DNA from 3 places in the Dechloromonas sp. HYN0024 genome. Region 2 is predicted to be linked to each of the others. Evidence: predicted binding sites of a transcription regulator. Region 2 holds the regulator's gene; each other region holds the start of a gene.

What was found. Region 2 encodes HrcA, which represses chaperone genes, less so after heat shock. Its sites were predicted from a motif close to TNTTAGCACTCNNNGNCNNNGAGTGCTAANA; they were not measured.
Region 1: HYN24_RS01880 (co-chaperone GroES) is a predicted target of HrcA. The motif match lies at 1,216-1,246, and genes of this name have one in related genera.
Region 3: rpoH (RNA polymerase sigma factor RpoH) is a predicted target of HrcA. The motif match lies at 1,038-1,068, and genes of this name have one in related genera.

Annotation. Positions count from the first base shown of each region.
Region 1 covers NZ_CP031842.1:372,998-375,198, forward strand. The annotation lists gene dacB (D-alanyl-D-alanine carboxypeptidase/D-alanyl-D-alanine-endopeptidase) at 1-1,048, opposite strand, end outside; gene HYN24_RS01880 (co-chaperone GroES) at 1,330-1,620, shown strand; gene groL (chaperonin GroEL) at 1,668-2,201, shown strand, end outside.
Region 2 covers NZ_CP031842.1:2,358,945-2,361,145, reverse strand. The annotation lists gene hemH (ferrochelatase) at 1-793, opposite strand, end outside; gene hrcA (heat-inducible transcriptional repressor HrcA) at 793-1,821, opposite strand; gene HYN24_RS11285 (NAD kinase) at 1,869-2,201, shown strand, end outside.
Region 3 covers NZ_CP031842.1:2,976,028-2,978,228, forward strand. The annotation lists gene HYN24_RS14290 (indolepyruvate ferredoxin oxidoreductase family protein) at 1-936, shown strand, start outside; gene rpoH (RNA polymerase sigma factor RpoH) at 1,100-1,960, shown strand; gene napH (quinol dehydrogenase ferredoxin subunit NapH) at 2,019-2,201, opposite strand, start outside.

The DNA.
Region 1 (2,201 bases), 1.3 Mb from region 2:
CGGTCATGCGCTGTCGGGCACGTTCGGTGGTGGCGGGCGGGGATTCTGCCGAGGGTGCCTCTGGCTGGGTGGCGCTGCCTAAAGTAAGAAACACCTGGCGAGCCATGACGTTATTGCTGAACTTGTTGATGTCGCGCACGGCATCGGCCAGTGGCGCTGACTCATGCCGGGCGAGCAGGCTGGCACCCAGCGGCACGCTACCGCCCCGCACTTGTCCGTTGAGCGTGCCACCGAGCTCCTTCCACAGGGCGCGGAGCAGTCCGTCTACCTGAGCCTCGGGCGGCAGTGGCGACAGGTTGAGTGTTCTTTCGCCGCATAGCGCCGCGTAGCTGCCGGTAAATTCGAGTCGGTGGCCGGTGCTTTCCGGGATCAGGCGGAGGCTGATCAGGTCCTTCCAGTTGCTACTGCACTCGCCGCTGCTGGCGCGCAGTTGATTGTCGACGCGGAGGCCTTCGCTCGGTGTTTCCATGAGCAGGCGTGGCTTGCCGTTGTCAGGCAGCAGCGTGAAACGCAGGGCACGAAAATTAAGGAGCAGGCCATCCGGGCCGACGTTATAGGGGCGCATCGGCTTGTCGTCGAATGCGCCCGGGTCGATGGCCGGGACATTGAAGATGCTGCGGTCGAGGACGATGTCGCCACTGATCTGCCGAATGCCGCGCACCTGGACTTGCCGGAGCAGGGCCCATAGATGTTCGATGGCGAAACGCGGGTCGCCGCTGCCGCGCAGATACAGATTCCCGCTCAGGACGCCATTTGCCGGTGCTGCCTCGGTCCAGACGCTGGTCTTCCAGGTATAGGCCGGGCCGAGCAGGTCGAGCGCCGCATAGGTGGTGAGCAGTTTCATCACCGAGGCCGGGTTCATCGCTTGCCCGGCATTGTGGGCGACGAGCGGGGTGCTGGCATCGACCGGCTGGACGATGACGGCGACGCTGGTCGCGGGAATCTGGGCTGCCTTCAACGCCTTCAGGACATCAGGCGGGAGCCCTTCGGCCTGTGCGGACAAGGACAGGGCAAGACTGACGAGGGCGGCAAGCCAACGGGTGATCATCAGGGATTCTTGAGCAAAACGGTCATGCCGGCATTTTAGCTGGCGTCGGCGGTGGTGCACCGTTTGGTGTAAATGAGGCTGTTTTTCAATCACTTGCGTGGCGTTGGTTGTGGCTATTTACGCCTGATTGACGCGAGGCTCTTGAAATACCGTCGTCCCGCCCCTATTATTAGCACTCACCGGAGACGAGTGCTAATAATCCGCCCGCTCCGTTCCCGAAGCCGCGCCAGGCGCGGCCGGCCAATTTTGTTTGTTGTAACTCATTTTCAGGAGTCTGATTTATGAATATCCGTCCTTTGCACGACCGTGTGATCGTCAAGCGCATTGAAGCCGAGCGCACCACCGCTTCCGGCATCGTCATTCCCGATTCCGCTGGCGAAAAGCCGGATCAGGGCGAAGTTCTGGCCGTCGGCCCGGGCAAGCGTGACGACAACGGCAAGCAGATCGCCCTCGACGTCAAGGTCGGCGACCGTGTGCTGTTCGGCAAGTACGCCGGTCAAGGCGTCAAGGTCGATGGTCAGGAAGTCCTGGTCATGCGTGAAGAAGACATCATGGGCGTCCTGCAGAAGTAATTTCTGCCCCGACGAACGCAACAGATCAATATTCAGGAGCTATATAAATGGCAGCTAAAGAAGTCAAATTCGGTGATTCCGCCCGCGCCCGCATGGTCGAAGGCATCAACATCCTGGCCGACGCGGTCAAGGTTACCCTCGGCCCCAAGGGTCGCAATGTCGTGCTCGAGCGCTCCTACGGCGGCCCGACGGTGACCAAGGACGGCGTTTCCGTCGCCAAGGAAATCGAACTCAAGGACAAGTTCGCCAACATGGGCGCCCAGATGGTCAAGGAAGTCGCTTCCAAGACCTCCGACATCGCCGGTGATGGCACCACCACCGCCACCGTGCTGGCCCAGGCCATCGTCCGCGAAGGCATGAAGTACGTTGCCGCCGGCATGAACCCGATGGACCTCAAGCGCGGTATCGACAAGGCTGTGATCGCCACCATCGCCGAACTGCAGGCTTTCTCCAAGCCCTGCACGACGACCAAGGAAATCGCCCAGGTCGGTTCGATCTCCGCCAACTCCGATTCCGACATTGGCGAAATCATCGCCCGTGCCATGGAAAAGGTCGGCAAGGAAGGCGTCATCACCGTTGAA
Region 2 (2,201 bases):
AGGGCTGGAGCCACTCGGCCTTGCCAAAACGTGACTGGAAACAGATCTGGAATTGTTCCGGTTTGAGATTGAGTCGCTCGGCGAGCAGTCGGCCGGTTTTGTGGCATTCGCAGAAATACGGATCGCCCAGGGTCAGGCTGCGCTTGGGCAGGCCGTGGAAGCTGATGAGCAGGCGGTCCTTGTCGCCCAGCAGGCCGTTCGTCTGCCAGTGCTTGCGTACCGTCTTTTCGAGTGCACCGATATAGCCGTCATGGTCGTGAAAGTTCCGCGTAAAGCGCATTTCCGGTTGGTTGCGGATTTTTGTCAGCCATTGGCAGGCGTCGTCAACCACCGTCGCCGTCGTGCTCGCCGCATATTGCGGATACATCGGCACAATCAGGATACGGCTGGCTCCTTCGGCCTTGAGATGGGTCAGCACGTCGGGTAGCGCGGGTGAACCGTAGCGCATCGCCCAGGTTACCTTGACGTGATGGCCGCGTTGGCCGATCAGCCCGTTGAGCAACTTCGCCTGGCGCTCGGTATGGACGCGCAGGGGAGAGCCTTCTGGCATCCAGACGCTGGCGTACTTGGCGGCGGATTTCTTCGGCCGGGTATTGAGGATGATGCCGTTGAGGATCAGCCACCAGATCGGTTTGGGAATTTCAACGACGCGTGGGTCGGAGAGAAACTGCTTGAGATAGCGCTTGAGGGCGGGGGCAGTCGGTGCGTCAGGCGTGCCGAGATTGACCAGGACGACGGCGGTGCTGGCGGCGGTGCCGTGGCGGTGTGGTGGCTCGGGGAGGAAACGGGGCATTAGTTATCCGACTTGTAGGAAAGGGCGCTGGAAAGCAGGCGGGCAGTGATATCGACGATGGGGATGACCCGTTCGTAGGCCATCCGGGTCGGGCCAATTACGCCGACTGAACCGACGATGCGGCCATCGACGCTATAGGGGGCAGCGATGACGCTGCATTCGTCGAGCGGGGCGATGCCCGATTCGCCGCCGATGAAAATCTGTACGCCTTCGGCCCGGTGCGAAATGTCGAGCAGGCGGACGAGGCTGGAACGCTGCTCGAAGAGATCGAACAACTCGCGCAGCCTCTTCATGTTCGACGACAGTTCTTCGACGTCAAGCAGGTTGCGTTCGCCGGAGATGACGTAGGGGGCCGAGTTTTCGGCCATGGCCGCGTCGCCCGCATCGAGGGCGAGGGCCATCAGCGGCTTGATATCGTCACGGAGTTGCTGGATCTCGCTGGCCAGGCGCTGGCGGATCTGCTCGAAATCGAGGCCGGCGAAATTCTGCGTCAGGTAATTTGCGGCGCTGACCAGTTCCGACGGCGAATACGCCTTGTCGGTCGTGACGATGCGGTTCTGCACATCGCCATCGGTCGTGACGATGATGAGCAGGATGCGTTTTTCCGACAGGTTGAGGAACTCAATCTGGCGGATGCGGCTAGCCTGGCGACGGGGGGCGATGACAACGCCGGCAAAGTTCGACAGGCTGGAGAGCAATTGCGAGGCACTGGCGATAATCTGGCTCGACGGCCGGCCATGCAGCGCTTCTTCCATCTGGCCCATTTGTCGGGCTTCGAGCGGCTGGACGGTGAGCAGACTATCGACAAACAGCCGGTAACCACGTGCTGTCGGAATGCGCCCGGCCGAGGTGTGCGGGCTGGCGACGAAGCCGGCCTCTTCAAGGTCAGCCATGACGTTGCGGATCGTCGCCGGCGACAGGTCGAGGCCGGAAAACTTGGACAAGGCACGCGAGCCGACCGGTTGCCCGTCGGCAATGTAGTGTTCGACCAGGGTTTTGAGCAGGGTGCGCGAACGTTCATCAAGCATGGCTGGATTGTACAAAAATCTGCGGCCCATACCGCAACAGCTTTTTTATGCAAGAATTCGACCCCATGAACAGAAGCTTCGCTTCCCTGAAAAATCCCCGGACCATCGCCCTGGTCGGCAAATACCACAGTATGGAAATTGCCGAGTCCCTGCGTCGTCTGGCCGAATACCTTTACGAGCGCGGCGTCTCGGTCTTCATTGAGCGCGAAACGGCTGAGCATATCGGCAAAAAGGTCGATCTGTCGCGCTGGGTGACCTGCGGCTTCAATGATATTGGGGCGCATGCCGATCTCGCCATCGTGCTTGGCGGCGACGGCACCATGCTCAATGCGGCTCGCCGCCTGGCCCGTTATTGCGTGCCCCTGGTCGGCGTCAATCAG
Region 3 (2,201 bases), 620 kb from region 2:
ATGGCAACCAACAACTTCATGGTCGGCGTGGCCTTCCAGGCCGGCACCATTCCGCTCAAGGCCGGTTCGATCGAACATGCCATCAAGAACTCTGGCGTAGCGGTCGACATGAGCCTGGCGGCTTTCCGCTGGGGACGCATGGCCGTGATTGATCGCGCTTTTGTCGAAGCCGAGATTGCCAAATACAAGGTCGGTGGGGATATCGCGCTCCAGCCTGCACGGAAGCTCTCGCCAATAGCCCAGGCCATCGTCGATAGCATCGGTACGCAGGGCGAGGTTAAGCGTCTGGCTGAAATCCGCGTCCCCGAACTGATCGCTTTCCAGGACGATGCCTATGCCCGCCGCTACGCCGACGTGGTCAAACGTGTCGTCAGCGCCGAGCAGCGTGCCGTACCGGGTCAGAGCGCCCTATCCGAAGCGGCTGCCCGCTATCTATACAAGCTGATGGCCTACAAGGACGAGTACGAAGTCGCCCGCCTGCACACTGACCCGGCCTTGCTGGCCGAACTCGACGTGCAGTTCCCGCAGGGCTATTCGGTCAAGTACAACCTCGCCCCGCCGCTCCTGGCCAAGACCGATCCGGCCACCGGCCTGCCGCAGAAGCAGCAGTACGGCGCATGGATGGGCAAGGCCTTCGAACGCGTTGCCAAGCTCAAGGGTCTGCGCGGCGGTGGTCTGGACATCTTCGGCAAGAGTGAAGAGCGGTATCGCGAACGGCAGCTGATCGAGGACTACATCGCCCAACTCGACGACATCATCGGCAAGCTCAATCCGGCCAACCATGCCGCCGCCGTCGCCCTGGCCAGCGTACCGGACGAGATTCGTGGCTATGGGCATGTCAAGGAAAAAAGTCTGGCGGCGGCGATAGCCCTCGGCGCAGAGCGCCGGCAGGCTTTCATGACAGCTTCGTCCACCTCCGGGGCACAGATAGCCTGATTGATCGCCCCCTGACCAAAGGGAGCAAGCCAGCGACGAGAATTCGCCGGTTTGCGACTTTGGTTGGGGAGCGCACCAAGCCTCCAGAAACTTTTTCCTTCTATTAGCACTCATAGGCAGCGAGTGCTAATATATCTATGTAAATGAAGGAGAACATTACGCTATGACCCACGCACTGGCGCTTCCCGTCCCGTCAGCCATTGGTAACATCGACGCCTATATTCAGGTGGCGAACCGTTATCCGATGCTGTCCGAGGCTGAGGAGATCAGGCTGGCCGAGCGTTTCCACGACGAAGGCGACGTGGAGGCAGCGCGGCAGCTTGTTCTTTCGCACCTTCGCCTCGTCATCTCGATTGCCCGCGGCTACCTTGGTTACGGCCTGCCGCACGCCGACCTGATCCAGGAAGGCAATATCGGCCTGATGAAGGCAGTCAAACGTTTCGACCCGACGCGCGGCGTCCGGCTGGTGTCGTTTGCCATGCACTGGATCAAGGCCGAGATTCACGAATACATCCTGAAAAACTGGCGTCTGGTCAAAGTGGCGACGACCAAGGCCCAGCGCAAGCTGTTCTTCAACCTGCGCAGCCTGAAGAGCGATTACGAAGCCACCGATACGCTGTCCGGCACCCAAGCCGCCGAGGTCGCCGCACGCCTGGGCGTCAAGCAGGATGAAGTGGTCGAGATGGAAACCCGTCTGTCTGGCCGCGACATTGCCCTTGAGGGCAACCCGGACGATGGCGACGAAGCCTTTGCACCGATCGATTACCTCGCCGACTCGCGCTACGAACCGACCCGCGTCCTCGAAAACAAGGCGGTCGCCCGCCTGCACGAGGAAGGCCTGCACGAAGCGCTGGACACCCTCGACCCGCGCAGCCGTCGCATTATCGAGGCACGCTGGCTGCCGGATGGCGAAGCGGCAACGCTGCACGACCTGGCCGCCGAGTTCGACGTTTCAGCCGAGCGGATTCGCCAGATCGAGGTCAAGGCCTTGCAGAAGATGCGCGGTGCGTTGACGCCTGCCTGAACGATATTTAGTCAAAGCAAAGGGAGCCGTCGGCTCCCTTTTTCATGTCCACGCTGCATCAAGCCCGATTATTGAAGCGCGTACTGAAGGTAAATACATCCTTCGAGCAGACATCGACACAGCGCCCGCAGTTGGTGCAGTTCGGCGACAGAATAACCGGCCCGATGCCCTTGCACTCTCCCTTGAGCGCGGGCCGGATAACCTGAGGTTCGGGACAGACTTCAAAACAGTCCATGCAGTC